DNA from 4 places in the Sporomusa rhizae genome. Region 4 is predicted to be linked to each of the others. Evidence: riboswitches for the same ligand, from Rfam matches in the RefSeq annotation. Region 4 holds a riboswitch; each other region holds the start of a gene.
What was found. Region 4 has a riboswitch for glycine ahead of SRRS_RS21595 (GrdX family protein). Riboswitches for the same ligand answer to the same signal wherever they lie in the genome.

Region 1 (7,564 bases), 1.4 Mb from region 4:
GCTGCCCGGGCGTTTAAACACCCGGGCAGCTACCATGCTTTTATTCTAATAAGGCTTTAGCAGTAAATTGATCTGTAATCAAAGTGTTGGCATAACCTCCTGCGAAGGCAGCTTTGATAGCGGCGACTTTTTTTTGGCCGCCGGCAACCAGGACAGTTTTTTCTTTCTTGCGCAAGTCATTCAGGCTTATTCCTACGGTTCGGCTATCAATCTCGTGGTTGCAGATTTGACCCTTTGTATCGAAGAAGCGTGAACAAATGTCGCCCACAGCGTTTCGTTGTAATTCGGCTTTTTCTTCTGAACCTAAATATCCCAGGCGAAACAGCAAGGCGTCATCGTCCACAGTACCAACAGTAAATATCGCAATATTGGATTGTTTGCCAAGTTCAATAATACGGCGGATATGCCGATCCTGTTCCACCATTTGTTTAAGTTCCGGAGTATCAAAAATAACCGGTAATGGCAAGTACCTTGCGTAGGTATGGTAGGCTTTGGCAAACAGATCTACAATTTCCGGAGCATAGGTGTTTATTTGGGAATGGCTTACACCGCCCTTGAGTTGAACTACTTCAACTCCCTGGGTTGTTTTAGCTTTAAGCTGGCTGGCTAAAGTGTACATGGTTCTTCCCCAGGTAACGCCAATAATATCTCCGTCTTTGATTATCTCATATAAATATGCTGCCGCTTTACGTCCGATGTGCTGTATGCTTACTTCGTAATCGCTGAGCGGTGAAAAGGCTACTTGAACTTCGTCCAGCTTATATTTATCTTTTAAACGTTTCGATAATTCGTTTACATCTTCAATCGGATCGGCGATTCGGATGGTGACATACCCTTGGTCTTTAGCGTATTGCAATAACCTTGAGACAGTTGGACGTGATATTCCCAAGCGTTTAGCAATCTGCTCCTGACTGTATTCGGACTGATAGTATAGTCTGGCAACATCAATACTAAGTCTTTGTTTCTCTTGTTCCATAGAACCTCCAGATAGTGACGGATTTCAGTTTCTTAACACTAGGATTAACTATTGGAGTTGTTAATGTTCTCTCCTAGTATTTGCGTATGCTTGCCAAAACTCCTCTTACATTAAACCATACAAGTTAAATTTTTATCAAGTCATTTGAATTAGTTATCTTTTTTTGGAAGCCCGGGTAAAGAACAAAAAAAGAAGGCAGATAAAAAAAGTGTTTTATTATTATTCGTATGATATAATTAAAAATAAAATTATTTTTGAAGGTGATTGATAATGGATACTTTGGATTTGAAAGTTATCGGAAGGCTGATGGAGGCTGCGCGTTCTTCTTGGGCTGAGTTAGGGGCGTACCTTGGGCTATCGGCTCCGGCAGCTGCCGACAGGGTACATAAACTGGAGCAACGCGGGATCATCCGAGGGTATGCCGCGTTAATTGACCCCGAAGCGTTGGGGCTGGGTTTAGCGGCATTTATTTCGGTTACTTTGGAGCGTCCGGAGCACCGGCAGGGATTTCTAAATTTAGTGGCCAATACACCGGAAATTCTGGAATGTCATCATATTGCCGGTGAAGAGGATTATATTTTAAAAGTCCGCTGCCGCAACACACGGCATTTGGAAATGCTGCTGGGCGAGCAGATTAAGAGTACTCCCGGTATAGTCAAAACGAAAACAACGATTCTCTTGTCAACGGTAAAAGAGACCCCGGTATTGCCATTAATTACTGAGTGAGGTGGTATGTATGTGGCCGTTGTTTGTGAAAGGTTTGATCATTGGCTTTTCTATCGCTGCTCCGGTTGGTCCTATTGGGCTACTATGCATTAGAAAAACATTGCTGCAGGGGATGTCGGCGGGAGTGGTATCAGGATTGGGGGCAGCCGCGGCCGATGCTATATATGGCAGTATCGCTGCATTTGGCATAACAGTTATAGCGCAGTTTCTGTTGGAACAGCAAGTTCTGCTTAAACTTATAGGGGGAAGTTTTCTTTGTTTTCTCGGCTATAAGTCTTTTACGGCAGCGCCGCCTGACAGCACCCTGCAGGTAAAAAGTACCGGCATCTTTAAAGCGTTTCTGTCAACCTTTCTGTTGACGATAACAAACCCGATGACGATTCTATCTTTTGCCGGTATTTTTGCAGGATTGGGAATTGGCACTGCAGTCGGTGACCGGCTGGGAGCCGTGCAAATGGTTGCGGGTGTTTTCGCCGGTTCGCTTTTGTGGTGGTTTGTGTTGAGCGGTTGTATTAGTGCGTTCCGGGAGAAGGTGAACGAGAGGAACCTTGGCCTAGTCAATAAAATTTCCGGTCTTGTTATAATGCTTTTTGGTATCGTGGCTATTATTGGCAGGTAACTATGCTAGAAAAAAAGCGTCTATTACCTGGGCGATAGTAGACGCTTTTTTTTAGAATTTCGACTTTAACGGACAAAGCCGCTCAGCCACTCTGCTACAGCAGAACTGGCCTCCTGGGAATAGGCTGCTAAATGGTGGTCTCCGTCGGGAAAGAGTATTAGCTTCTTTGGCTCCGAAGCATGCTGGTATAGTGTGTGTGCCTGATTGGCAGGCACAATAACATCTGCTGTTCCATGTATTACGAGGATGGGGGTTGTGCTTAGCTGTTTTACGCAGGCTAGAAGATTATGGCGATTAAAATCATGGATAAAGTCAGGAGTAAGCTGCAGGCGGCCATATTCGTCTTCTAAGGTTATATTTTTGCCTGCCGCCAGTATTTCATAATAATTACCGAGAGCTAACCGAAATGTTTCGTCTAAGTTCCAAGGAGTAGCCCATAGGATAAGTCCACTTATTCTTTGGTCAGCTGCAGCTGCGGCTATTGAGGCGCTACCACCCATGCTCCGGCCCAACAGAAATATCTGTCCGCCGATTGTTTGACGGGCGTAGGTAATAACTGCGTTCAATTCGGTAATTTGGCAAGAAAGATTGACGCATGGCGTAAAGTCATAACGAATTACATGGCAGCCAACCGCTGCCGCCGCTTCGGCCAGCGCGACAGCCCGGCCTCCGCCGTCTTTGCTGCCACGAAACCCATGGGAGATAATCAGGGTATTTCCTACGGGAGCCACTGGAGTATGTAAAATCCCCGAAAGTGAAGTAGAACCGGACGGTATGGCTAAATGCTTCATAGCTACCTCGCCTGTTTTGGAATAGTTAGTAAGAAAAACTGTATGCAATAACGTTTTATTCGCAGAAGGTTGGTTAATAACCTTCCGATACAATAAAGATATCATGGTTTTATTTAACACGATAATCTAGATTTTTTTTTGTTGATACTAAATGTGTATTGCAATTATAAAAGGAGGTTTACCACATGATTTGGGTAATTATAGCAGTAACTGGTATAGCTATTGCCGCTGCTGTGTTTCTCCGCCCGCGCCAGCCTGCGGCCAGTCATCCGGAGATAATAAAAGACGATGCTTATTTGCGCCAGGAGACGAATGAAATGAGTAGCCCCCTGACGGGAAGTATGCTTAGCTATCTAGTTAATAACTTCTTGATTGACAGCCATCAATATGAGAATTGGCGCGGTCTCGCCCCGGAGGAGCTTAAACATGAATTGGCGAAGGCCGGAATAATGAAAGAAGCTGATTTTGACAGCTTCAGCCAGCAGTTATGGGCCGAAGAGCAGGTGCAGGAGATCCAAGGAGAATTCGCTTCGCCTGAACCGGCTAAGGATGTAAGCGATTCGGGTAATGCCGGTGATTCTGGCAGTGTGGATTAGTATACGGTGTTTCTTATAATGATTGATAAAATCACGGTGCCGGCCAATACGGTTTGCCACACATGGCTTGTTTGAGCAAGTAAATCAGGATTATCTGATTTTTGCCGCCTGGTGTTGGGGTTAGTAGCTGTTAAATGAATTTTGCGGATAAAATAAGCTGAAGTGATTATGGCTGCTAATACATTGACCATATTTAGCATAACCGAATCCAAGAATAGTTTTGAGATCATGTAATGGTAAATGTAGCAGGCTGTCCATTGTAGACCGACGCGGTTCAGGTTACTGATGTGTACCATTGTAAATTTCCCCCTAAAATAATAAAAACAGAGACAATGGAAAAATTCCTTGTCTCTGTCCTTTGTACCTGAGAGTTCACCGTTAAGGCTCTCCTTCGGTAGCGCTTGATATGCGCATTCTCCAGAGTTCAGTCTGCTAACAGTCCTTTTGCCTGAGAGTTTGAGGCAGTAGCCTTGCTCCTTCGGCGCTGCTCACGCAGTCTCTCCTATTAGCATCATCCTGACAATATTCAATTGCCTATTGACTTCATTCTAAGATGGTTGACGAAAGATGTCAATAGATGTAGAGATGAAAAAGTGAAAAAAATAACATTAAAATATTCTGTAGATAGGATGTGTTATTTTATGGCACAGACGGGGGGATTTGGCGGGTAGTTGCTCGAATTGTTGTAATTAACGAAGCTTTTTCCGAGTAGATTCAGAGCAAGTAGCCGGAGATAGTAGCCGTCAGAGGAGTACAGGATTGTTGTTTGGTATTTCGACACATACTGCTGCGTATACATATGGTGACCGGCTTTTTGTATTACCAAAGTGTGAGCCGTGTTTATTGCAGTGCTTTATTGGCTGAAGAGGGGAAAGGGGGGGGACTTGGTTGAAGTGTATAGATCTTCACTGTGATACCATTTTGCGCCTAATGGAAGAGAAGGAGCAAGGCGGATTATATTGTAATACTTATAGTGTGGATATAGAAAAACTGCGAGCCGGGCAGGCGCAAGCCCAGTTTTTTGCTATGTTCCTTAACCAAAAAACGGATGGGAATTTATTGCAGCGGGCGTTGGGCATGATTGACCGCTTTTATCAGGAACTGGAAATCAATCAGCAATATATAGCCTTGGCTAAAAACTATAGTGATTTTTGCCGTAATCGGGAGAATGGCAAGATCTCGGCCTTTCTAACCATTGAAGAAGGCGGCGCAATGCAGGGGAGTTTGGTGCATTTGCGTAATTTTTTCCGCCTGGGTGTCAGATTAATTACACTGACTTGGAATTACCCTAACGAAATTGGTTATCCTAACTCGCGGCCGGAATGCAGGGAACAGGGGCTTACCCCGTTCGGGCGGGAAGTAGTTGCTGAAATGAACCGCCTTGGTATGCTTATAGATGTTTCCCATCTGTCCGATAAGGGGTTCTATGACGTAGCACAATTATCTGCCAAGCCGTTTGTTGCCTCACACTCCAATGCGCGTGCATTGGCCGGCCATCCTCGCAATATGACAGACGATATGATCAGAGTGCTGGCCGATAAAGGTGGCGTTATGGGCATTAATTTTGCCAAAGATTTTCTTGGGAATGCTCCTATCAGCCGAGTCAGTGATATGGTTTTGCATATAAAACATATTCGCCGGGTGGGCGGCCTCGATGTTATCGCAATAGGTTCGGATTTTGACGGGATAAGTCCGGAATTAGAACTGGCACATGCCGGTCAAATGAGTAAGCTTACAATAGCGTTAGAATCTAGCGGTTTTACTGCGGGCGAAATCGATAAAATATGTTGGGGAAATGCGCTTAGAGTGATTAAAGATACGTTGCTCTGATACAAAGAACATCCTGCTGAAACAATTGCCCAATATAACAGGACAAAAAGAGTAATGTAACCTAATGCGGTGTAAAGGTACTAATACTAAGTATTATAATCTAGTACTATATAAATTCTGCAAAATTTGTTAATGATTATCTTGTGTACACAAGCAGAAGACACTGGCTTGTGCTTTTTCTTTTTTTGTCAAAAACGTAGAAATGATAAGTATTAAGGTGAATTTATGAGTGAAATGCCTGTATTGCGGATTTGAAAAGTCAATGTTGTATTATGTATACAATATTTTATCGATATAGGACTTGCACAATTAACAGCATATTGGTACAATAAGCTTAATACCACACCATTGATATCTGGTGCTAAAACCAGATATCATGGAAGGGCTTTGTTTTAAGGTCATTTGGTATCAAAACAATTATAAAGCCAAAAAAGGAGTGCAGAAAAATGGAGTTTTTATTAGCGCTAGCTAGTATCATGATGGTGAACATCGTGCTTAGCGGCGACAATGCTGTAGTCATTGCAATGGCTAGCCGTTGTTTGCCCCAAAAGCAACAAAAGATGGCCATCCTGTGGGGTAGCGCCGGGGCGATAGGGCTACGGGTGGTATTGACACTTGTGGCAGTTGTACTCTTGCAAATTCCCTATGTCCAGTTTATCGGCGGTTTACTCTTAATTTGGATTGCGGCTAAATTACTTATGGAAGATAATGGCGAGGAAAATGTAGAGGCCGGTGCTACGTTCTGGGCCGCTATTAAGACAATTATTGTTGCCGATTTGGTTATGAGCCTTGATAACACCTTGGCTATTGCTGCTGTAGCAAAAGGCGATTTTCTGCTTTTAAGTATCGGCCTTGCGCTTAGCATTCCGTTAATTATTTTTGGCAGCCAAATCATTATTAAAATTATGGACAGATTTCCGATTGTTGTTTATGCCGGCGCTGCTCTGATTGCTTGGACTGCAGGCGAGATGATGATGGCCGATCATAAAATTGGTCCTGTCATTCATAATTTCGTTCCGGAATGGCTGCTTCCGTTTGCTATTACAGTAGGTGTATTAGCTGTCGGCTTTTGGTATAAGAGAGCCCACAAAGAAGCATCCCGGGGAGCCTGCGCGAGGGATAATTACCCAGCACAATAAAGTTAATTGCAATAACACCGCTTTTCAGCGGTGTTATTTTTTTGCCCTCACAACTGTCGTACATGCTTTCGAGATAGTATGTAAGTAACCTACTTATATTATCTGTAGTAAACTGACGGAGGCCCTTTGGTGTTAAGACCGGTAACTATTGTAGCGTCGATAAGCTATTTTTTTGCAGGGTAACGCTAATAAATAGCGAATACATATAGCTGAATAGTGACCTAAGGAAGGATTGACGATAAATGGCTGTTATGCCTGTACATATTCAAAAACGCCTGGCGTGGTTTTTAACGTTAACGATGCTGGCTTTAATTGGTTTAGTAAGCAGAGTTGCCTGGATTCAATTTGGTGAGGGAAAAAGGCTTAGCGCCAGAGTCCAAGAGCAATTGCAGGAAAGTCGGACAATGCAATCGCCTCGAGGAACCATTTATGATCGTAACGGACGGGAATTGGCTGTAAGCAGTATGACTAAGTCATTGTATGCTAATCCCCGTGAGGTAAAAGAAGCAGACAGCTTGGCTAATATGTTAGCCCCCATCCTTGGTATTGATGTGGCAATTATCAAGAATAAATTGGCCGCCGGCAATAGTTTTGTATGGCTTAAACGAACTATGGAACCGGACCAGGCTAAGGCTGTATCTGCGCTTATTAAGGAACAGCAGCTTACCGGTCTTGGCTTTATAGAAGAGAGCAAACGCTACTATCCTAATGATTCGTTGGCGGCGCAAGTGCTGGGGTTTGTTGGTACTGATGATGTAGGTCTGGAAGGAATTGAGATGGCGCTGGACAAGACCATCAAAGGCAGAGAATTAAAACAGGTTATTGACACAGACAGCTATGGTACGCCTATATTTAAGTCAATATTTTCTTTTATTCCGGAAAAACAG
Region 2 (7,564 bases), 560 kb from region 4:
TTGTATTCCGCTGCTGTTAGGGTTGGGGTTGGATGAATTCAGTATGAGCGCTGGAAGTATTCCGCAGGCCAAAAAATTGATTCAAAGTCTTTCAGCAACAGAATGCAGCAAAGTGGCGGCAAAATGTCTAGCAGCAGGAGAAGCCGATGAAGTAAGGAAGCAATTGGCGGTTTTGGCCTAATTTGGTTTATTTCCTACAACTTGGGATTATTGAGAGGGGAGTGTACTATTGGAAATTAAGAATTTTTCAGCAGTAACCGTAATTTTAAGAGGTTACCGTTATGAAATTGTTAGAAACATTTGTTTCGTTGCCCGAGAAACAGCGCATATAAAAAATCTGGAGATTACGATGAATACCCCCGGAGCTATTGATATTATTTCTAAAATTAGCGGGGAATTCAGAGAATGTTTAAACATAGGTGCTGGTACCGTTACTTCGCTTAGCCAAGCTGTACAAGCCATTGAAGCAGGTGCAGAATTTTTATTATCACCGACGGTGATGGAAAAAAATATTGTCGATTATGCCAGGGATCGAAACGTACTGACCGTTTCCGGTGCTCTTTCTCCTACCGAAGTGTTTGCGGCCTGCCAAAACAAATGTGATATTATTAAGATTTTTCCTGTTTCTGCTGTCAGTGACACGTACTTTAGTGATTTAAAAGGACCTCTTAATGACTTTCCTATTATGGCAGTTGGTGGAGTAAACAAGTCCAATGCCGGTGAATATTTTGCCAGAGGCGCCAGATATATAGGATTGGGCGGACTCTTTTCCAAAGATATTTTGGAAGAAAATAATTTAACAAAAATGCGAAAAAATTGTGAGGAATTCGAAAAAATGGTTTTTTAAAGAACAGGAGAGTTGAAGAAAATGGATGAGTTTATTGACCTAGACACAATCTTTATTAATCTAGAAACAACAGATAAAAAAGCTTTATTGGAGAAACTTGGGACTACGCTGTGCGATAAAGGCTATGTCAACGAGGCATATACGCAAGCGGTTATTTTAAGAGAGGAAAAGTTTCCTACCGGTTTAAATGTTCAGGGAAAAGTTAAAGTAGCGATACCGCACGCAGACAGCGGGCTTGTAAATCGTCCACAGATTGTATTTGCTAGCTTAAAAGAACCCATATACTTCAATAGTATGGAAAATTCCGAAGAACAAATTGGTGTGCAACTGGTATTTATGCTGGCCGTAAAAGACCCTGATAAGCATGTTGCCGTATTGCAAAAGCTGATGGAGATGTTTGGGGATAAAGAGGTATTAAACCAGCTGGTATCTTGCTCTTCTAAAGAAGAAGCCAAAGCGATATTAAATGAAAAAATTAACTAATTGGAAGGATGACTAATTATGAAGAAAATTTTAGTCGTATGCGGAACAGGTACTGCAACATCAACCGTAGCAAACAGGATGATCTCGGAGTATCTAAATGCAAAAGGGATTAAAGTATCCGTTACTCAGGCCAAAGTTACAGAAATTGCTGCTTACGCCGGAGAAATAGATCTTCTTGTACTCATGGCGACCGGGGCTGCAGTGCCAAGCAATATCAACGTTCCGGTAATCAAGGGATTGTCGTTTCTAACAGGAATTGGAAAAGAAGAAGTGTTAAAAGAAATTGAAGAAATTGTAAAATAATAAAAAAGTAGGAGGTATAACCATGCAAGAGGTAGCTGGTTTTTTTCAAAATGTTATGTCTCTGGGTTCCTATATTGTATTGCCGATACTAATATTTATTATTGCATTGATTTTAGGAACAAAAATTGATAAGGCTTTCCGGTCTGCTATTTTAATCGGGATTGCGTTAATCGGGATTAATTTAATGACAAAATTCTTAGGCGATAATCTGGGACCGGCAGTAAAGCAAATGTCCCAGAATGCCGGACTAAATCTAGATATTTTAGATGTGGGTTGGGGAGCCGTAGCAGGCGCTATCTGGTCCACTCCTATGGGCGTAGTTGGTATACCTCTTATCCTGGTGTTTAATATTGCATTAATCATATTTAAGCTGACCAAAACGTTGGATATTGATATCTGGAATTATCATCATATCGTAACGGCCGGAGTTCTGACCTATACAGCTACCGATAGTGTTGTTCTGGGATTCCTTGGAATGTTGCTTATGGCGTTTGTTATTTTTCGGCTTGCCGATTGGTCTGCGCCGATAATTCAAAAGTTTTACCATTTACCTGGTATTTCCTTGCCAACCAATTCTGCTTTAGCGCCTTTGATTATTGCAGTTCCAATGAATTATTTTTTGGATAAGATCCCCTTTGTGAGAAAATCAAAACTTAGTTTTGACTCACTGCAAAAATATCTGGGTGTCTTTGGAGAGCCGGCAATCATGGCCATTGTTATTGGATTAGGCATTGGACTTGTCGCCAAGTATTCCGTTAAGAATACGCTTACTTTAGCGATGAATTTGGCAGCGGTTATGGTGATATTGCCCAAGGTGATATCTATTTTGATGGACGGATTATCTGCGATTCAAGCGTCAAGCAAAGAATTTTTAGAAAAGCATATGAAGGGCAGAGAAGTCTTTTTGGGCCTGGATGCGGCAGTGGCCATTGGACATCCATCGGTATTGACGGTTTCTTTAATTCTTATTCCTTTGGCAATTCTCATTGCAGCTATTTTACCGGGAAATCGCATGATGCCGTTTGCTGATTTGACGGCAATTACGTTTCGAATGATTTTGGTTGTTGCGCTTGTACGCGGGCATGTATTAAAAACACTGCTTATTGGGATAGTCATTATTGCGCAAATTTTAATTTGCGGAACCATAACTTCGCCATTGATTACCAAAGTATATTTGTCATTAGGAAATACTTTACCGAATGGTATAGCTGGGATTGCCTCTTTTTCGGCAGGATCGCTATTTACCGGGTTCAGCGTAATTCAACTGCTTTCATTCTCTATTACCGGTCTTGCTATTTCCGGAGTAATGTGGCTGTTATTTTTCCTTTTACAAAAACAAGAACAGGCTAAGGCGATTAAGCTGGCAGAAGCAGCAAGTGATGCGGAATAAAGGTGAAAGAGGTGAAAATAATGACCAAAAGGGCATTATTAATGCGTGAGAACGATGACGTAGCGACTGTATTGGACTACATTTGTACTGGAGATTCTGTTCAGATCCTCATGGATGGAAAGTCGCATAATGAAATTAAAGTCATTGATGAGATTGATTGTTACCATAAAATTGCCGTCAGGAAAATTAAGAAAGGAGAAGAAGTTTTTAAGTATGGCGAGATCATTGGAAGGGCGACACAAGATATCAGCATAGGTGAGCATGTGCATATAAATAATCTGGAAAGTGTGATGGTAGTATGACAAAAATCAAAGGCTTTGTTCGTCCAGATGGAAAAGTCGGCATTAGAAACAAAGTTTTAATACTTTCAACCGTAGGGTGTGCAAATGGAACTGTTCAGCGAATCTCAGCTCAAGTTGATGATACTGTGGCTATTCCGAATGTTAAAGGGTGCGGTCAGATTGGCAAAGGAATAGAAATCATGAAAAAAGCGTTGTTGAATCTGACGATGAATCCTAATGTTTATGGAACTATTCTGGTTGGCTTAGGCTGCGAAACGACAAAACCGTATGAGCTTGCTGAAGAAATAAGAAGGATCAATCCTAAGCCGCTGGAAGTTATCACCATCCAGGATCAGGGAGGAACCTTAAAGGCAATTGAAAAGGGGATAAAATTAGCAAGAACAATGGCCGAAGAAATGTCAAAACTGGAAAGAACGGAGGTGGAGTTATCCAGTGTTGTTCTAGCTACCAATTGTGGCGGCTCAGATGCGACATCAGGCTTGGCAGCTAATCCGACATTAGGTAAGTGCAGTGATCAATTGATTGCTCAGGGCGGTACTGTAATGTTAGGTGAGACTACGGAACTGATTGGGACAGAACATATTTTGGGAAGAAGAGCAAAAAATGAGAAAGTGAAAGCCAATATTTATAAAATTATTGAAGATTTGGAAGAGCAGTTTAAGGCGACAGGAATTGATGTAAGAGGCGCAAATCCAACGCCTGGAAATATGAAGGGCGGTTTGAGCACTTTAGAGGAAAAAGCGCTGGGCGGCATTAGCAAAGGCGGATCTACGTCCATCAATGAAGTTGTTGAGTATGCATCGATTCCCCGGGAAAAAGGGTTAGTTATCATGGATACTCCGGGGTATGACATAGAATCTGTTTCAGGTATGGTAGCAGGAGGAGCTCAAGTTTGTGTATTTACAACAGGGAGAGGAACGCCTATTGGAAATGCATTAGTTCCCGTTATTAAAATTACAGGAAATAAAAATACCTATGAAAGTATGGAAGATAACATCGATATGGACACATCCGGCGTCATTGAAGGGACCAGGACATTGAACGAGCTTGGTAATGAACTCTATGAAATGTTGCTGGAAGTTTGCAATGGGAAAAAAACAAAGGCGGAGTTATATGGGTTTGGTGATTTTGCAATCTACCATAATCAAGAAATTTGGTGCAACTGTGAATTGGATTAGGTCAAAAAAACAGGTCAACAATCGATACTCCACTATTTACCATGGTTCCGTTTTTAAAGAGGGAGGGTATTCATTATGGTGACGCTGTATATACCTGTCCTTTATCCTTTCAGAAGGTACATACAGAAGATATAAATATATATTTTCGTTGACATTTATAAAAATCGATGGTAGAGTATGTAAATGTACTACTAACTTAATACCGAACTTCGTGTGAAGATAATGGGAGAGAGATTTTATAATCCGCCGAAGATGTTATGCTTTCAGGCAAAAGGACCGTTATTGGACGAAACTCTGGAGAGCCTCAATTAGAGCACCGAAGGAGCAAGCTGATTTATTTAAAATCAGTGAATCTCTCAGGTAAAAGGACAGAGCAGATTAGCTGTTTATTTTTGAGGCCAAATTTTACAATTTGGCCTCTTTATGTATTTTAGAGGCCAGATTTTATTATTTGGCCTCTTTCTGCTTTTTTGAGGACGGTATTCACTAATTTTTGGGGGGAGTCGGTCAATTCAATAATAATTCATATCCCAATAACCAAATAGTAAGTGTGGAAAATTGGGATTGCAGTAACAGAGCTAAAATCAGTGACATTAGAAAGGCGGAATACATATGTCGGAAAACCAAAGCTTATCGAGAGGGCTGAAAAATCGTCATGTTCAATTGCTTGCCATTGGTGGTGCAATTGGTACCGGATTATTTCTAGGTTCAGGCCGGTCCATTCACTTGGCAGGCCCCTCTATTTTATTTGCCTATATGATAACAGGAGTCATTTGTTTTTTTGTTATGCGTGCCCTTGGGGAATTATTGCTTTCTAATTTAAACTACCATTCTTTTGTCGACTTTGTGCGTGAGTATCTGGGAAACGGAGCCGCATTTATTACCGGATGGACCTACTGGTTTTGCTGGATTTCACTTGCCATGGCTGACGTAACGGCTGCCGGTCTTTATATACAGTACTGGTTTCCCAATATAGCGCAATGGGTTCCCAGTCTTATCATTCTTGTGATTTTACTGATCATGAATCTTACCGCCGTGAAGTTGTTTGGTGAAATGGAATTCTGGTTTGCCTTAATTAAAGTGGTGGCAATTCTGGCACTGATTGTAATTGGTACATTTATGATTATTAAAGGGTTTTCCACAGATGCCGGGGCATCCAGCTTTACGAACCTTTGGAGCCATGGCGGCTGGATTCCCAATGGTTTAAGCGGCCTTATCCTTTCCTTCCAAATGGTTGTATTTGCGTTTACGGGAATCGAATTAGTTGGTTTAACCGCCGGTGAAACTGAAGATCCGGAACGCGTTATTCCCAAGGCGATCAACAATATTCCAATCAGAATTATTATTTTCTATGTCGGCGCACTTCTCATCATTATGAGCATATATCCCTGGACTTCCATTAGTCCGGATAGGAGCCCGTTTGTCCAGGTGTTTTCTGCCGTGGGAATTGCCGCCGCTGCAACTATTGTGAATTTTGTTGTCCTAACGTCAGCCGCATCTGCTTGTAACAGCGGGATCTTCAGTACAAGCCGCATGGTTTACTCTCTGGCGAAAGAAAATAATGCCCCTGAGTCAATGAAAAAATTAACTTCCAATCAAGTACCAGCGAATGCGACACTGTTCTCGGCCATTGTTGTCTTGATTGCGGTTATCATGCAATATATTATGCCGGAGGGAGTATTTGTACTCATTACGAGTATATCAACGTTCTGCTTTATCTTTATTTGGGCAATTATAACTGTCTGCCATCTAAAATATCGCAAAACGAATCCCGAACTTGCTGCTAAGAACAAATTCAAAATGCCGCTATATCCAATCATTAACTATGTAATTTTAGCATTTTTTGCTTTTGTTTTAGTTACATTGGCACTCAATGAGGAAACTCGTGTAGCCCTGTTTGTAACACCTGTATGGTTTATAATGCTTGGGGTGATTTACAAGATTTTAAAATCGAGAACGAAAGAGGAAGAGTCCGAAACCAGTTTAGCATAAGGTGTTGTGAAAAAGGGCATGTGAGAGGAAGCATAAAAATGGTCATTTAGCCATTTTTATGCTTCCTTTAAATTTTTCGGAATGCGGATGGAAAAACTTGCTGAAAGAGCAGCAATTGTCTTGTTTGGTAACATTTCTTTATTGATACTAAATAAGCCTCATTCGGGGAAAGATGAGAGAGAGTTTGTTTCTACAAGTAAAATTTAAAAGTGGAGGGGGTTTCGTATGCAAGTTTATTTAGGAATAGATGTAGGTTCCGTGAGTACAAATATTGCCGTTGTAGATGAGCAGGGAGCTGTGCTTGACACTTTATATATTCGGACACAAGGACGGCCGGTCGAGGCTGTTCAGAAGGGACTCAGACAAATCCACCAAGGTAATCCGGCGATCGTTGTCAAAGGTGTTGGTACAACAGGTAGTGGGCGTCAACTGATTGGAGTAGTTGTTGGCGCCGATTGCATAAAAAATGAAATTACTGCTCACGCAGTAGCTGCTATGCATATCGAACCTGATGTACAGACCATACTCGAAATGGGCGGACAAGATTCAAAAATTATCCTGATTCGTAACGGCATTGTAACTGATTTTGCCATGAATACGGTATGTGCAGCCGGGACAGGTTCTTTTTTAGACCAACAGTCGGCCAGGCTTAGCATCCCTATCGATCAGTTCGGAGATATTGCCTTTCAGTCGCAATCACCAGTAAGAATAGCTGGTCGCTGTGCGGTATTTGCTGAATCAGATATGATCCATAAACAACAGACCGGGCATCCTATTGGCGATATATTAAACGGGCTGTGTCAGGCCTTAGTACGCAACTATCTTAGTAACGTCGGTAAAGGCAAGAAAATTCAAGGCCCTATATTATTTCAAGGAGGCGTAGCGGCAAATAAAGGAATGCAACGGGCCTTTGAAGAGGCGCTCGATACGGCAGTCATTGTTCCGCCGCATTTCGACGTTATGGGCGCCGTCGGTGCAGCCCTTTTGGTCCGAGAAAAAATGCGGGATGTTAAGCCAACAGTATTTCGCGGCTTTGAGGTAGCGGATTTTGAGTACCAGCCAAGAAGCT
Region 3 (7,564 bases), 800 kb from region 4:
TCGGATTTGACTGTTGAAGATGTGTCGATGGCGTATGTTGTTGGGATAGTTCACGATGTGGGTAAAGTAAGTGTACCTGATCATATTCTAAATAAGCCTGGACGTTTAACGGAAGAAGAGTTTGCTGTGATAAAACAGCATCCTGATATTGGTGCCAATATTTTGGAAGAAGTGGTCGGCCTGGAACAGGTAGCTGAAATTGTGCGTCACCACCATGAACGGTATGATGGAGAAGGGTATGTGCAGGGATTGAGCGGGGAATCAATACCGCTGTTTAGCAGGATGCTGGCATTGTGTGACACTTTTGATGCAATGACGACTGCCCGCTGTTACCGGGAGAAACCGCTAAGTACTAATGAAGCCCTGGCGGAAATATCCAGATGTGCCGGAACACAGTTTGATCCGCAAATATGCCGGAGTTTTATTGAATTTATTAATTACCAGGGAGGCTGTAACTATTTAGCGACAGCCAATGTTTGAACAGATTGTCAACACTTTACAATTAATGTTGAATAATGTATAATTTTATAATACATAATATATGGTAACATGATATCGTTAGATGCAATGATAGGACAGTGCATAACTGTATGTTTTCAGAGAGCTGGTGGATTGGTGCGAGCCGGTAACAGCATTATGCTATCCAACCTTGAGCAGGCGGCGATGAGCCGCACGGTTCACGTCCGTTATGCGTGCCGAGCGGACTAGCAATAGTCAATCAGGGTGGCAACGCGGGAGAAAGATAACTCTCGTCCCTATAATATAGTGGGACGGGAGTTTTTTGCATTGCCAGAATAAATATCCATCTTTTGGCATTCAATAAGAGAAGGTAGGTTTCTGCCCTCGTCCGCACAGAACAGTCGATTCGTATCGTTAAGGAGGTATATATAAATGCTAGACATTAAATTTGTACGTGATAACCCGGAAAAAGTTGAGCAAGCTCTGAACAACCGGGGCGCCGCGATGAGTCTGGATGAATTCATCAACTATGAGAAAGAACGGCGCGAACTGCTGGCCGAAGTAGAAACGTTGAAAAACCAACGGAATACAGTTTCACAGGAGATCAGCAGGAAGAAGAAAGCCGGCGAAAATGCCGACGATATGATTGTGGAGATGCGCGAAGTAGGTGATCGCATCTCGGCCATTGATGCTAAGCTTAAAGAAACGGAAGCTTCTCTTAACGGTATTATTATGAGCATTCCTAATGTCCCGCACGAATCTGTGCCTGTGGGTAAAGATGAGCATGATAATAAAGAAATTCGCCGCTGGGGCACTCCGCGTGAATTTTCTTTTGAACCCAAGCCGCACTGGGAAATTGGTGAGAAGCTGGGCATCCTGGATTTTGAACGTGGTGGCAAGGTAACCGGAGCCAGATTTACTTTTTATAAAGGCCTGGGTTCCCGTTTGGAACGTTCGCTTATTAACTTCATGCTTGATTTGCATACCAAAGAGCATGGCTTTACCGAGTTTTTCCCACCGTTTATTGTCAATGAAGCGAGTATGACTGGCACCGGTCAACTGCCTAAGTTTGCTCAGGATATGTTCAAACTGGAAGGTCTTGACTACTACCTCATTCCTACTGCCGAAGTGCCTATTACTAATTTTCATCGCCAGGAAATCCTAGACGCTAAGGATTTACCTTTGTACTATACTGCCTACAGTGCTTGCTTCAGAGCGGAAGCCGGTGCAGCCGGCCGGGATACCCGCGGTCTTATCCGTCAGCATCAGTTTAACAAAGTGGAACTTGTTAAATTCAGTCTGCCGGAAGAATCTTATAATGAGTTAGAAAAGTTAACTCTTAATGCCGAAAAAGTGTTGCAACTGCTAGGTCTGCCTCACCGGACAATGCTGTTATGCTCCGGCGATATGGGTTTTTCCTCAGCCAAAACATATGACCTTGAAGTTTGGCTGCCAAGCTTCAATACGTATCGTGAGATTTCCTCCTGCTCTAACTTTGAAGACTTCCAGGCACGCCGGGCTGAAATTAAGTTCCGCCGTGAACCGAAAGCCAAACCGGAGTTTGTCCATACGCTGAACGGATCTGGTGTAGCGATTGGCAGGACAGTAGCCGCTATTCTGGAAAACTACCAGCAGGCCGACGGATCGGTTATCATACCTGAACTGTTACGGCCATACATGGGCGTAGATGTAATAAAATAGCCAACGGAATAATGCAAGACAAGGCAAAGAGAAGTATTCCTTTGCCTTGTCTTTTTTTTTCTGGATTTTTCTTGCTAATTAAATAATTTCGACTATTGACAATTTTTCTGTTCCTTTGCTAAAATTAATGTACAACCAAATAATACCAGGATGATGGTTATAGGAGAGAACGTTTTGGTACGGCGCCGAAGGAGTAAGCACTTTGTCAAACTCTCAGGCAAAAGGACTGTAACCGGACTATACTCTGGAGAGCACACTTTGCGGTAACGCGGGTGTCACCGATGGGGAGCCCTGACGGGCAAATCTCTCAGGTACAATGGACAGAGGCAAAGGGATTATTCCACTTTGCCTCTGTTTTTATTTGTCCACTTTTAACTGCTGGATAACTAAGTGGTAGTGGGATAATTGGGAAATGGGTATCCTATAGAAAAAAAGAGGAGATGATTTGCATGACAGTACGGCAGACGCCGCTCTACGAGACTCATGTCAAGTACGGCGGCAAAATCGTCGAGTTTGGCGGCTGGCTGCTTCCGGTCCAGTATGCGGGAATTCTGGAAGAGCATAAAGCCGTCAGGGAAAAGGCTGGATTATTTGATGTATCTCATATGGGTGAGGTACTTGTTAAAGGGCCGGAAGCGTTAGCTTTTTTGCAAAAACTGGTGACAAATGACGTTTCCCGGATAGCTGATACGCAAGTGCAGTACACCCCAATGTGCTATCCTGATGGCGGTACAGTGGATGACCTCTTGATTTATAAACGTAGTAACGAGGAATATTTTTTAGTTATAAACGCCGCCAATATCGAAAAAGACTGGAATTGGATGCAAGAAAATAGTGCCGGCTTTAACGTGGAATTGACCAATTTATCCGATCAGACTGCCGAACTGGCGCTGCAAGGGCCGCAGGCTGAAACCATAATAAGCAAACTGACCGATGCCCCGCTGGCTAAGCTCGGTTACTACTGGTTTATCCCGCAAACTACAGTTGCCGGAAAATCTGTCATGGTTTCACGCACCGGCTACACCGGCGAAGATGGTTTTGAAATTTACTGCCGGCCGGAAGATGCAGCTTTTCTTTGGGAAAAACTAATGGAAGCCGGCAAACCGTACGGGCTGATGCCTACCGGACTTGGTTGCCGTGATACGCTGAGGTTTGAAGCGACCCTTCCGTTATATGGGCATGAATTGTCGGCAACAATTACGCCGATTGAAGCTGGTATTGGTAAATTTGTTTCTTTGGATAAAGGCGAGTTTAACGGACGTGCCACCCTTGCCGCGCAGAAACAAAATGGGCCGCACCGTAAAATTGCCGGGTTTGTTTTAACCGGACGGGGAATTGCCCGGGCCGACTACCCGGTTGTTTTTGAGGGACGCCGGATAGGGACGGTGACAACCGGTTCCTACGCACCTACTCTGGATAAAAATATCGGGTTGGCATTAGTGGAAGCCGAATATGCCAAAGTGGGCGGCAAGTTTGACATTGAGATCCGCGGGAAAAACGTTCCTGCTGAAGTTATCGCCAAACCATTTTATATTAGGGGGAAATAACAATGAATATTCCAAAAGAGCTTAAGTATTCTAAAGATCACGAGTGGATAAAAGTGGAAGGTAATGTGGCTACTATCGGAATTACCGATTTTGCTCAATCTCAATTAGGTGATGTAGTATTTGTAGAATTGCCGGAAGTCGGAACCGAAGTTGCCGCTGAAGCAGGTTTTTCTGTAGTTGAGTCGGTAAAGGCAGTATCTGATATTTATGCACCTATTTCCGGTAAAGTAATTGAAGTAAACGAGGCCCTGTCCGATGCTCCTGAGACTGTCAACCAAGATGCATATGGACAAGGCTGGATTGCCAAGTTTGAAATTACTGATACCTCTGAACTAGGTAAGCTTCTAGACAGTGAGGCCTATGAGAAACTGGTAGCCGAGGGAGGCCATTAAAATGCCGTGGAGTTATTTGCCGCATACCGACGAAGACCGCAAGGCTATGCTTCAGGCTATCGGTGTGAATGAAGTCAGGGATTTGTTTGTAGATATCCCTGCTGAATTGCGAATGAACCGGCCGCTTGATTTACCTCAAGCCATGTCTGAACCTGAATTGGCAGAACACTTGTCGGCGATGGCCGCTAAGAGCGCTGCGGTTACTGAATATGCTTGTTTCCTTGGTGCCGGGGCGTATGACCACTACATACCCAGTGTGGTTGACCATGTACTGAGACGTTCGGAATTCTATACAGCATACACGCAGTATCAGCCGGAAATTTCGCAAGGGTATCTGCAAGTACTGTGGGAATACCAGAGCCTTATTTGTGAACTAACCGGCATGGCAGTAGCCAATGCTTCCTTATATGACGGCGGCACTGGTCTGGCTGAAGCAGCTATGATGGCAGCCAGCGCCACCAACCGCAGCGAATTACTGGTAGCCAAGAGTGTTCATCCTCACTACCGGACTATCTTAAATACCTATGCTATTGACAAGGGTTACACAATTACGGAGATTGGCTATAAAAATGGACAGCTGGACGCTGATGAACTGCAGGCTAAACTGAGTAAATCCGTCGCCGGTGTTATTCTTGAGACTCCAAATTTCTTCGGTGCTATCGAAAACGTCAAGGCCTTGGCCGATTTAGCTCACGCTCAAGGCGCGCTGCTGATTACCGCCGTTGATCCGATTTCGCTTGGTTTACTTGAGGCTCCCGGCAAGCTGGGTGCCGATATTGTGTTGGGAGAAGGCCAAAGCCTTGGTATTCCGATGTCCTTTGGCGGCCCGTACCTTGGTTTCTTTGCTACTACCGAGAAACTGATGCGTAAGATGCCCGGCAGAATTGTCGGCCAAACTACCGACAACGAAGGCACCCGCGGTTTTGTTCTGACGCTGCAAGCCCGCGAACAGCACATCCGCCGCGAGAAAGCAACTTCTAACATCTGCTCCAATGAAGCATTATGCGCATTAGCAGCAGCTGTATACTTAAATACTGTTGGTAAGGAAGGCTTTAAACAGATTGCCGCTTTGACCCTTAACAAAGCGCATTACGCTTATAAACAATTGACAGGCACAGGATGCAAAGAAGTATTCAGCGCACCGTTCTTTAAAGAATTTGTTGTACGCTTAACTAAGCCGGTTGAGGAAGTTAATAAAGAACTGTTTAACGACAAAATTATCGGCGGGCTGGACTTAGGCAAATACTATCCGGAATTAGCCGACTGCATGCTTGTTGCGGTTACAGAGAAACGTTCTAAAGAGGAAATTGACCGGCTTTCGGCCAGACTGGGGGCAATGCTATGAGTGCCAGAAAAAGTAAATCACTTATTTTTGAAATAAGCAAACCCGGACGCCGGGCCATAGATCTGCCTGCCTGTGATGTGCCTGAGACCGAAGCGCAGAGTTTGATTCCAGCCGGATTCTTACGGCAAGAAGCCGCCGATTTGCCGGAGGTCAGTCAGCTCGACTTGATGCGGCATTACACAGGTTTGTCCAATCGGAACTTTGGTGTTGATTCCGGTTTTTACCCGTTGGGTTCCTGCACCATGAAATATAATCCTAAGATTAACGAAGATGTCTGCCGCCTGCCGGGATTTGCACAAATCCATCCGCTGCAGGAGGGTGAAACCGTGCAGGGCGCAATGGAACTTCTTTATAACATGGAACAGTATTTGGCCGAGATTGCCGGCATGGATGCTGTTACCATGCAGCCCGTAGCAGGCGCTCATGGTGAGCTTACCGGTCTTAAGCTTATCCGTGCTTATCATCGTCATCGCGGCCAAAATCGCACAAAAGTAATTGTGCCTGATTCTGCTCATGGCACAAATCCGGCCAGTGCCGCGGTCTGCGGTCTGGATATTGTTGAAATAAAATCACATGACGACGGCGCAGTTGACTTAGAAGCGCTACAAGCGGCTGTAGGCGAAGATACCGCCGCACTGATGCTGACAAATCCCAGTACCTTAGGGTTGTTTGAAAAAAATATTAAAGAAATAGCCAAGATCGTCCATGACGCCGGCGGCCTGTTATATTATGACGGAGCTAACGCCAATGCCATTATGGGTATCACCCGTCCTGGCGATATGGGCTTTGACGTTGTCCACTTTAACCTGCATAAAACCTTTAGTACCCCACACGGCGGCGGCGGCCCGGGTTCAGGCCCGATTGGCGTAAAGAAAGACCTAGTTCCTTTTTTGCCCACTCCGGTTATTGTAAAAGAAGCCGACAAATTCCGTTTTGAAGAAAACCGCCCGCTTTCCATTGGTAAAGTGCATGCTTTCTACGGCAACTTTGGCGTTATTGTCAGAGCCTATGCCTACATTAGAGCCATGGGGCCTGACGGTCTTAAGACCTCCAGCGAAGATGCCGTACTGAATGCCAACTATTGCCTGAGCCAACTGAAAAAGGACTTCTATGCACCGTTCTCCCGCTACTGCATGCATGAGTGCATTATTACACCTAAGCATCAAAAAGCCCAGGGTGTCCATACTCTGGATATTGCTAAACGCCTCCTTGACTATGGCTATCATCCGCCGACAATTTACTTCCCGCTTATCGTGGAAGAAGCTATGATGATTGAACCGACCGAGAGCGAAAGCAAAGAAACTCTTGACGGGTTCATTGCGGCTATGCATCGTATTGCCGAAGAAGTCAACGAGGACGTCACCCTGGTTACCGAAGCGCCGCGAAATACTGTTGTGGGGCGGCTTGACGAAGCATCTGCCGCTCGGAAACCGATTGTAAAATGGCGCAGGTAGCACGCTTGCCAATACCGGAAGCCATCCGGTTTGTCTATCCGATGAAAACCAAATCGGTAAGTGTTACCGGCTCCAAATGCGAATTAAATTGTGCCCACTGCGGTGGGCACTATCTAAAGCACATGAAACCGCTGGAAACCATGCTTACAGCTGGCGCTGACACTAGTGCCAGCTGGCTGGTTAGTGGCGGCTGCAAGGCGGACGGTACCGTGCCGATTGCAGATCATATGGATAAACTTGCTGAGATAAAGCAAAGCAAACGCTTTAATATGCATGTCGGCCTTATTGGGCAAGCCACAATTGACAAACTGGCGGCTGTGGCCGACTGTGTTTCCTTTGATTTTGTGGCTGATAACGCCACGATCAAAGAAGTGTTTGGGCTTAGCAGTACCGCTGAGGATTATGTGGCTTGCTACCAGGCTCTCCAGCGTAAAGTGAAAGTAATGCCCCATATTTGTATTGGACTTAAAGGCGGCGAAATCTGCGGTGAGTACCGGGCTTTGGAACTTCTTAAGGAACTTGGCGCACCAGCTTTGACTTTTATTATTTTTATACCGACACGAGGCACCCGGTTTGCTGACAGACAACCGCCGGCGTTGGCGGATACGGCTAAGCTGTTAAGTTATGCCCGGTTGACTTTTCCCGATATTCCGCTGCATCTTGGCT
Region 4 (7,564 bases):
TGGAAACCCTGGCAAGCTACACTGATCGTATTCAGTAACAGCAAGATGGCAGCAAAAAAAGAAGGGAGTGAGTGTATGATCAAACTAGTCGGTATTGTGATTGTTGTGTTAGGACTGGCTTTTCGGTTTAACCCTTTACTTGTAATTATTGCCGCCGGATTTGTTACCGGCCTGGTATCCGGAATGGCACCATTAGAGATCCTGGATGCAATCGGAAGTGCCTTTGTCACAAATCGGTACATGTCTTTACTTATTCTACTGCTTCCCGTCATTGGTATTTTAGAACGCCATGGACTGCGAGAGCAGGCCGAACGTTTTATTTTAAACTTAAAAGGAGCTACTGCGGGTCGTGTAATGCTGCTGTATATGCTCTTTCGCCAAGTCACAGGAGCACTGGGGATGCAATTGGGCGGCCACCCGAGTTTTATTCGCCCGATTGTCTCCCCTATGGCGGAAGCAGCCGTTGCCAAGGGGCGGACATTGCCCCCCGAGGTACTGGATGAAATCAGAGCTATGGCAGCTACATCCGAGAATTATGGCAATTTTTATGGTCAATTACTTTTTATTGCCGCAGGCGGTTTACTGTTAATTAAAGGGGTTATGGAACAGGCCGGCTATCAGGTGGATTTAATAACCATGGCCTTGTATGCTCTACCTACCGGCATAGCCGCTTTAATTATTGCAGGGATTCGCTATTCGCTGTTTGATCGTAGAATGGAACGTCTTTTGCAAGAAAAATTCTTCGATGACGGCAAAGGAAGTGCTATGTAATGAAAATCACCTTAGAGCATATGTACTATCTGATCGGCCTAATATTGTTTATTTTCAGCGCTTATACAATATTCGATAAAAATCATAAGGCAAAATGGGGAACTGCCGCTTTTTGGCTGCTGTATGGCATAACCTTTGTAGGAGGTAAGAGCATTCCCGCCTGGCTGGTCGGTGTGATGGTTATTTTGATGGCTGCTATAGCCAGTATGAAATGGCTTTCCTCCGGTGTTTATGGTGAAAATTCTAAAGAAACAAAAACACAAGAGGCCTTACGCTTTGGCAATCGTCTGTTTTTGCCAACTCTCATCGTGCCAATCGTAACATTCTTAATTGCCAAATTTACCGAGTTGGGTGCTTTAGTCGGTTTGGGGATAGGCTCCTTGTGCGGACTGGCTGCGGCACTCGTTATGACCCGTGAATCCTTATCTGTAGCCGGCAACGAGGGAAGACGTCTCATTGACGCTATCGGCTGGGCTGTTATTTTATCGCAATTCTTAGCAGCTTTAGGCGCTCTGTTTGATAAAGCCGGCGTTGGCAAAGTAGTTGCAACTATGGTGGCATCCGTCGTACCGACCGGCAATTTATTAGCGGTCGTGGTGGCTTACTGTGTGGGAATGGCCTTATTTACTATGATTATGGGCAATGCTTTTGCCGCCTTTGCCGTTATCACGACAGGTATCGGCATCCCCTTAGTGATTCAGCTTCACGGAGCCGACCCGGCCATTATGGGCGTACTGGGGATGCTTTCCGGGTATTGCGGTACTTTAATGACACCGATGGCCGCTAATTTCAATGTAGTTCCAGCTGCCTTATTGGAGATGAAGAATAAGAACGGGGTTATCAAAGCGCAAATTGCCACAGCTCTCCCACTGTTACTGATTCAAATAGTACTCATTTATTGGTTGGCTTTTTAGGAGGTAGGATAAAATGAAAGTATTGATAACAGGCTTTGACCCATTTGGCGGGGAAACCGTAAATCCCGCCCTGGAAGCAGTCAAACAGCTGGACGGAATCGAAATCGCCGGAGCGAAAGTGGTGACACGGGAGATTCCTACTGTACGCGGTAAATCGATTGCTGCTTTAAAAAAAGCGATAGAAGATGTGCAGCCGGAGATTGTGATTGCTGTTGGCCAGGCCGGCGGGCGGATGGAGATTACGCCGGAACGGATTGCTATTAATGTCGATGATTTTCGGATTCCCGATAATGAGGGAAATCAGGTCATTGACGAGGCGGTCGTTCCTGAAAGTCCTGCGGCCTACTGGTCTACTTTGCCGATAAAAAAAATTGTAGCCGAACTGCGGCAAGAGGGAATTCCGGCCAGCGTGTCTAACTCTGCAGGCACTTTTGTTTGTAATCATATTTTTTATGGCTTGATGCATCATTTACAACAAGAAGGCAGTATCCGGCGAGGCGGCTTTATTCACATCCCCTATTTGCCACAGCAAGCAGCAAAGCTTTCCGGACAGCCAAGCATGGCGTTGGATATAATTGTTCGCGGGCTGAAAAAAGCAATCGAGGCGACAATAATGGCAAAAACCGATGAACGGCATAGCGGCGGGACGATTTGTTGATATCATGAGTTAAAAATCCACTCATTAGCGATATTTATATAAAAAAAACGAGAACTAGCCATTTTACGCAAGGCTAGTTCTCGTTTTTTAGTGTGAGTCAAGGGGACGGTTCTCTGACTCATTGTAATTTTTGAACTATATTTCTACCAATACCAAACATTTCTGCTATTTTGTCGCACTGATAAACTTGATTATGCTTTTATTTCAATTATTAATTCAAAATCTTATTTTATCATCGTCATCAAAGGAAGCTTTCTTTTCTCTCGTCTTCTCTGACCATTACGTGATATATTTTTAGTAATCTCTCGTAGTGGCAGCCATGATAAAATTGATGCAGTATCATTGATATATAATATGTTAATGATTATGAGAGGTACATTAATCAATAAAAAACATAGTTATTGTCCATTCCTATTTACATGAGTCAGGGGACGGTTCCCTGACTCATTGTAATTTTTGAAGTATATTTCTACCACTACCCAGCATTTCTGCTATTTGTCACACTGATAAACTTGACTTTGTTTTTTTATTCAATATTAATTCAAAATCTTATTTTATCATCGGCATCAAGGAAGATTTCTTTTCTCTCATTTCCTCTGACCATTACATGATATATTTTACTCTCACTTCTTTTCCGGCTTTCCCTTAGCATCTTTTCCACCCTTTTCTTGTATTTTACGCCAAAAGGCGATGAGTCAAGGAACCGTCCCCTGACTCATTACAAAGTTCCAACCAGGGTTGGCGCATAAAACTCCGGCAATGTCAGCCATGCTCCCTTTTGTCCATTCTTAAAATACATTTACCTGTTATTTTGTGAATGAAAGCAGCGGAATGATGTGGATTGCTGCCTCCCTTATTTTTCTGAAAGATCACTCAATTCTCAACACCAAGTCCACCTCAGAAAGATATTTTTTAGTCGAATTTATCTGGCCATTTTGGTTTCATAGCTAAAGATAAAATCTTCATCCCCTATAAAATCCGCTCTATATCTATATTTTAAACAAGTTATTCAGTGAGTAAATTTCATCAAAACCTGCTTGACAGATGCCAAAAGCCATTATAGAATGAAATCAAGAAATAGTAAATATTGTCATTATGTTCGTCATACGCGAACATGATTTAAGTTCTTTTCGAAAAAACGCAGAGAAAGCATATCTACCTGCGCCAAAAAATGTTAAATATTGTCGGATGATAGGTACGGGAGAGATCCACCTTGAGTGGACGCCGAAGGAGCAAGTGGACCGAATCTCTCAGGCAAAAGGACCGTACCTTGACGAGTCTCTGGAGAGACCGCTGAATGCGGCACCGATGGGGTATGCGAATGGAATGGGTCGCGAATCTCTCAGGTTAAAAGACAGAAGCCAATTATGGCTTCTGTCTTTTTATATATCAACATAAGAAGGAGAGATAATGAATGCGGTTTGTGGTCACCAATAATCCCAAGGTCAGGGACTGCTTTGCTGCCCGGCATTTGGAGCGCTGCTACCAACTCATTTGGGTCGAGGGCTATACCGAAGATGTTCTTCACTCCGTCCGGGATCTAAGCCATCAGTGTCATCGTCTGCTTACCCACCCCTTGACAGGCAGCATCAAGCCAAACCAAACGCCCTATAAAACCGTGGTAATGGAAAACACTTCTGCACAGGTTCCCGAACCGGATTCTGTTGTGCTTGCTGAAACCGCATTAGCAAAAACAGTTGCAATGCTTCGTGATAGACCTCGGCCTGAGGCGGCTTTTCGCCATCTTGACGACTTCGCGGTAATCGACCTCGATTTCTTCTTGAGCTATCTAGCGGTCTGTCTACGCTGAAATCATAATTACTTCACGGGCCTTTTTCCGCAATGCTTCGTTGTCGTCGGTTTACATATGTCCGATATGTGCGCCTCCTCCGCCTCGCCTTGCGAAAAAATTCCCGCGAATTCTTTTACGCTTTCAACGTAGTCAGACCACTAGGCGGAAGCCCTGATGCCCCTACTAAACCACAATATATGAAGGGAGGATAAAAATGCAGCATTATGACATTATGATCATCGGCGCTGGTCCGGCCGGCTTGACGGCGGCCATTTACAGCGCCAGAAGCAAGCTTAAGACAATGTATATTGAAATGCGAGCCAGTGGCGGTCAAGCCGCCACTACCGACGAGATTGAGAACTATCCGGGATTTTCTAAGGGCGTTACCGGCCCCGAACTCGCCACCGAAATGGAGGAGCAGGCCAAACGGTTCGGAGCGGAAAGACTGGTGGCTAAGGTCCAGGGAATACAGAGTGACGGAGACTACCGTATTATTAAGACCAATAAAGGTGATTTCAGTGCCAAGGCCGTGATCATAGCTACCGGAGCCACATCGAAACTTCTCGGTTGCCCTGGCGAACTCGAATTCCGGGCCCGGGGCGTTTCCTATTGTGCCACGTGCGACGCCGCTTTTTATGAGGGGGCTAACGTCATGGTAGTCGGTGGCGGCAACTCAGCGGTTGAAGAAGCTAACTATCTTACGAAATTCGCTGACAAAGTGTGGCTGGTGCACCGCCGCAACGCATTAAGGGCAACCAAGCTTGTTCAGGAACGGGCTTTGGCAAATCCCAAGCTTGAGGTCATCTGGAACTCGGTGGTCGAGAAGATCGACGGCGATGGTGTGGTGGAAACCGTAACTTTGCGCAATCGGGTTACTGATGAAAAAACCGAAATGACGGTCGACGGAATCTTCATCTATGTTGGCCTGGAACCGAATACCGCTTGGCTGGAAAACCTAATCGAACTGGATGAACATGGCTATATTCCGACAGATGAAAACATGCGTACTAACCTTCCGGGTATATATGCCGCAGGTGATGTTAGGACCAAACTGCTGCGGCAGGTAGTTACCGCGGCGGCTGATGGTGCCATCGCCGCTTTCCATGCGGAAAAATATATAGAAAATCATTTTGACAAGGAGGGAAAATAATGGCCAATTTGACTGAACTAACCAAAGAAAATTTTGAGCAGGAAGTGTTCCAAAGTGATTTGCCGGTGCTTGTTGATTTTTGGGGACCAAAGTGCGTTCCCTGCATGGGTCTCATGCCGTTGGTCGAAGAATTGGCGGCAAAGTATGCCGGCAAAGTTAAGTTCTGCAAAGTAAACACCACCGAAAACCGTCGCCTGGCAATACAGGTCAAAGTTATGAGTTTGCCGACTTTTCAGTTTTACAACAAGGGGGAATTGGTCGCTGAGTTAAACGGCCAATTTGGTCAGACAGAAATCGAAGAAAAACTAAATGCTTTGATAGGCTAACGAACAGGAGGGAATAGGATGCGCCTTACTCTTGGTAAGATTCATATCAAAGGAGTAAATTTTGGCAATACCACCAAAATCGAAAACGGAGTGCTGTTTGTCAACAAACAGGAGCTAACCGGGCTGCTCAGTGAAGATGCCCGTATCGCCGGCATCGAGCTATTTCTTGCCAAGCCCGGCGAAAATACAAGGATTGTGCCGGTCAAAGACGTTATCGAGCCCCGCGTAAAGGTAGAAGGCCCCGGCAATGTTTTTCCCGGCTTTCTGGGCAAGGTTGACACCGTCGGTACGGGCCGCACCCATGTGCTGCAGGGCGCCGCAGTGGTAACCTGCGGAAAGATTGTCGGTTTTCAGGAAGGCATCATCGACATGACCGGTCCCGGTGCGCAATATACGCCATTTTCCAAGACCTTTAACGTGGTAGTCAAAATCGAACCGGTTGCCGGCCTCAATCAGCACGAACACGAGAATGTTGTCCGGATGGCCGGATTTAAGGCTGCCGCCTACCTGGGCGAAGCCGGCAGGACAGTCGTTCCGGACAGCGAAGAAATTTTCGACTGGCCGAGTCTTAAGGAAGCTATGAGCCTTTACCCCAATCTGCCCAAAGTGGCCTATGTGTATATGCTTCAGACTCAGGGACTGCTGCATGACACCTATGTGTACGGCATTGACGCCAAACGCATCCTGCCGACGCTGATTGCTCCGACAGAGGTGTTTGACGGGGCGATTGTGAGCGGCAACTGCGTTTCAGCCTGCGATAAGAACCCTACCTATGTGCACCTCAATCAGCCGATCATCACCGAACTGTTCAAACGTCACGGCAAGGATTACAATTTTGTCGGCGTGATCATTACCAATGAAAATGTTACCCTGGCCGATAAAGAGCGTTCTTCCAACTATACGGCCAGACTGGCGGAAATGCTGGGTATCGACGCGGCGATCGTAAGTGAGGAAGGCTTTGGCAATCCTGACGCCGACCTGGTAATGAATTGCCGCAAGCTGGAGCAACAAGGCATCAAGACCGTTTTGGTCACCGACGAATATGCCGGCCGCGACGGCAGTTCCCAGTCTCTGGCGGACACTGCCTCCGAAGCCACGGCAGTAGTCACGGCGGGGAATGCCAATCAAACCATCGTCCTGCCTAAAATGGATACTCTCATCGGCCATGCCGAGGCAGTTGACGTGATTGCCGGCGGTTTCAACGGCTCGCTGCGCCAGGACGGCAGCATAGAAGTAGAAATTCAGGCAATTACCGGCGCCACCAGCGAAGTCGGTTTTGGCAAACTAAGCGCTTTAGGCTTATAAGAAAAAATGCAATTCACCATCAAATAAAAGGAGGAAAACGTATGGCTATTTTAGCTGGAAAGAAAGTTATCATCATCGGTGACCGCGACGGCGTTCCCGGTCCGGCGATTGCCGAATGCGCGCTCAGCGCCAAAGCGGAAGTGGCTTTTGCCACTACCGAATGCTTCGTCTGAACTGCTGCCGGCTCAATGGACTTGCAGAATCAGGCCCGGATCAAAGAACTGGCTGAACAGGTAGGCGGCGACAATCTTGTCGTACTGCTCGGGGCCGCTGAACCCGGCAGTGCTTCTATCGCCGCGGAAACAGTCACTCTGGGCGATCCGACCTATGCAGGTGTATTGGCAGGAGTCCCGTTGGGACTCTCAGTGTATCACATTATCGAACCGGAAATTAAAGCCGAAATTCTTCCTAACGTTTACGAAGAGCAAGTCGCCATGATGGAAATGGTTCTGGATGTTGACCGCCTTACCGACGAAGTCACGAAAATGCGTAAGGAAAACAGTAAATTCTAAAAAAGGGGGTAATTTCGTGTCCAAACTGCGGGTAGTTCACTATCTGAATCAGTTCTTCGGCCAGATTGGCGGCGAAGATAAAGCAAATACCGCCACGCTCAAAAAGGACGGGGCTGTCGGTCCCGGCCTGGCCCTG

Region 1: another riboswitch for glycine. It lies ahead of SRRS_RS00515 (hypothetical protein); the one in region 4 lies ahead of SRRS_RS21595 (GrdX family protein).
Region 2: another riboswitch for glycine. It lies ahead of SRRS_RS19060 (amino acid permease); the one in region 4 lies ahead of SRRS_RS21595 (GrdX family protein).
Region 3: another riboswitch for glycine. It lies ahead of gcvT (glycine cleavage system aminomethyltransferase GcvT); the one in region 4 lies ahead of SRRS_RS21595 (GrdX family protein).

Annotation. Positions count from the first base shown of each region.
Region 1 covers NZ_CP156925.1:130,306-137,869, forward strand. The annotation lists gene SRRS_RS00490 (sugar-binding transcriptional regulator) at 41-976, opposite strand; gene SRRS_RS00495 (Lrp/AsnC family transcriptional regulator) at 1,247-1,702, shown strand; gene SRRS_RS00500 (LysE family translocator) at 1,713-2,321, shown strand; gene SRRS_RS00505 (alpha/beta hydrolase) at 2,387-3,112, opposite strand; gene SRRS_RS00510 (hypothetical protein) at 3,298-3,708, shown strand; gene SRRS_RS00515 (hypothetical protein) at 3,705-4,004, opposite strand; glycine riboswitch at 4,135-4,223, opposite strand; gene SRRS_RS00520 (dipeptidase) at 4,597-5,538, shown strand; gene SRRS_RS00525 (TerC family protein) at 5,985-6,677, shown strand; gene SRRS_RS00530 (penicillin-binding protein) at 6,920-7,564, shown strand, end outside.
Region 2 covers NZ_CP156925.1:4,026,485-4,034,048, reverse strand. The annotation lists gene ptsP (phosphoenolpyruvate--protein phosphotransferase) at 1-181, shown strand, start outside; gene SRRS_RS19090 (bifunctional 4-hydroxy-2-oxoglutarate aldolase/2-dehydro-3-deoxy-phosphogluconate aldolase) at 230-847, shown strand; gene SRRS_RS19085 (PTS sugar transporter subunit IIA) at 869-1,330, shown strand; gene SRRS_RS19080 (PTS sugar transporter subunit IIB) at 1,349-1,633, shown strand; gene SRRS_RS19075 (PTS transporter subunit IIC) at 1,656-3,023, shown strand; gene SRRS_RS19070 (UxaA family hydrolase) at 3,044-3,325, shown strand; gene SRRS_RS19065 (UxaA family hydrolase) at 3,322-4,503, shown strand; glycine riboswitch at 4,788-4,885, shown strand; gene SRRS_RS19060 (amino acid permease) at 5,116-6,495, shown strand; gene SRRS_RS19055 (acyl-CoA dehydratase activase) at 6,721-7,564, shown strand, end outside.
Region 3 covers NZ_CP156925.1:5,388,815-5,396,378, reverse strand. The annotation lists gene SRRS_RS25230 (HD-GYP domain-containing protein) at 1-480, shown strand, start outside; gene serS (serine--tRNA ligase) at 892-2,160, shown strand; glycine riboswitch at 2,311-2,399, shown strand; gene gcvT (glycine cleavage system aminomethyltransferase GcvT) at 2,610-3,707, shown strand; gene gcvH (glycine cleavage system protein GcvH) at 3,710-4,099, shown strand; gene gcvPA (aminomethyl-transferring glycine dehydrogenase subunit GcvPA) at 4,101-5,444, shown strand; gene gcvPB (aminomethyl-transferring glycine dehydrogenase subunit GcvPB) at 5,441-6,898, shown strand; gene SRRS_RS25200 (radical SAM protein) at 6,886-7,564, shown strand, end outside.
Region 4 covers NZ_CP156925.1:4,591,064-4,598,627, forward strand. The annotation lists gene SRRS_RS21575 (Crp/Fnr family transcriptional regulator) at 1-38, shown strand, start outside; gene SRRS_RS21580 (DUF969 domain-containing protein) at 76-771, shown strand; gene SRRS_RS21585 (DUF979 domain-containing protein) at 771-1,685, shown strand; gene pcp (pyroglutamyl-peptidase I) at 1,699-2,343, shown strand; glycine riboswitch at 3,532-3,619, shown strand; gene SRRS_RS21595 (GrdX family protein) at 3,758-4,153, shown strand; gene trxB (thioredoxin-disulfide reductase) at 4,350-5,285, shown strand; gene SRRS_RS21605 (thioredoxin family protein) at 5,285-5,611, shown strand; gene SRRS_RS21610 (glycine/sarcosine/betaine reductase component B subunit) at 5,630-6,916, shown strand; gene grdA (glycine/sarcosine/betaine reductase complex selenoprotein A) at 6,958-7,428, shown strand; gene grdB (glycine reductase complex selenoprotein B) at 7,445-7,564, shown strand, end outside.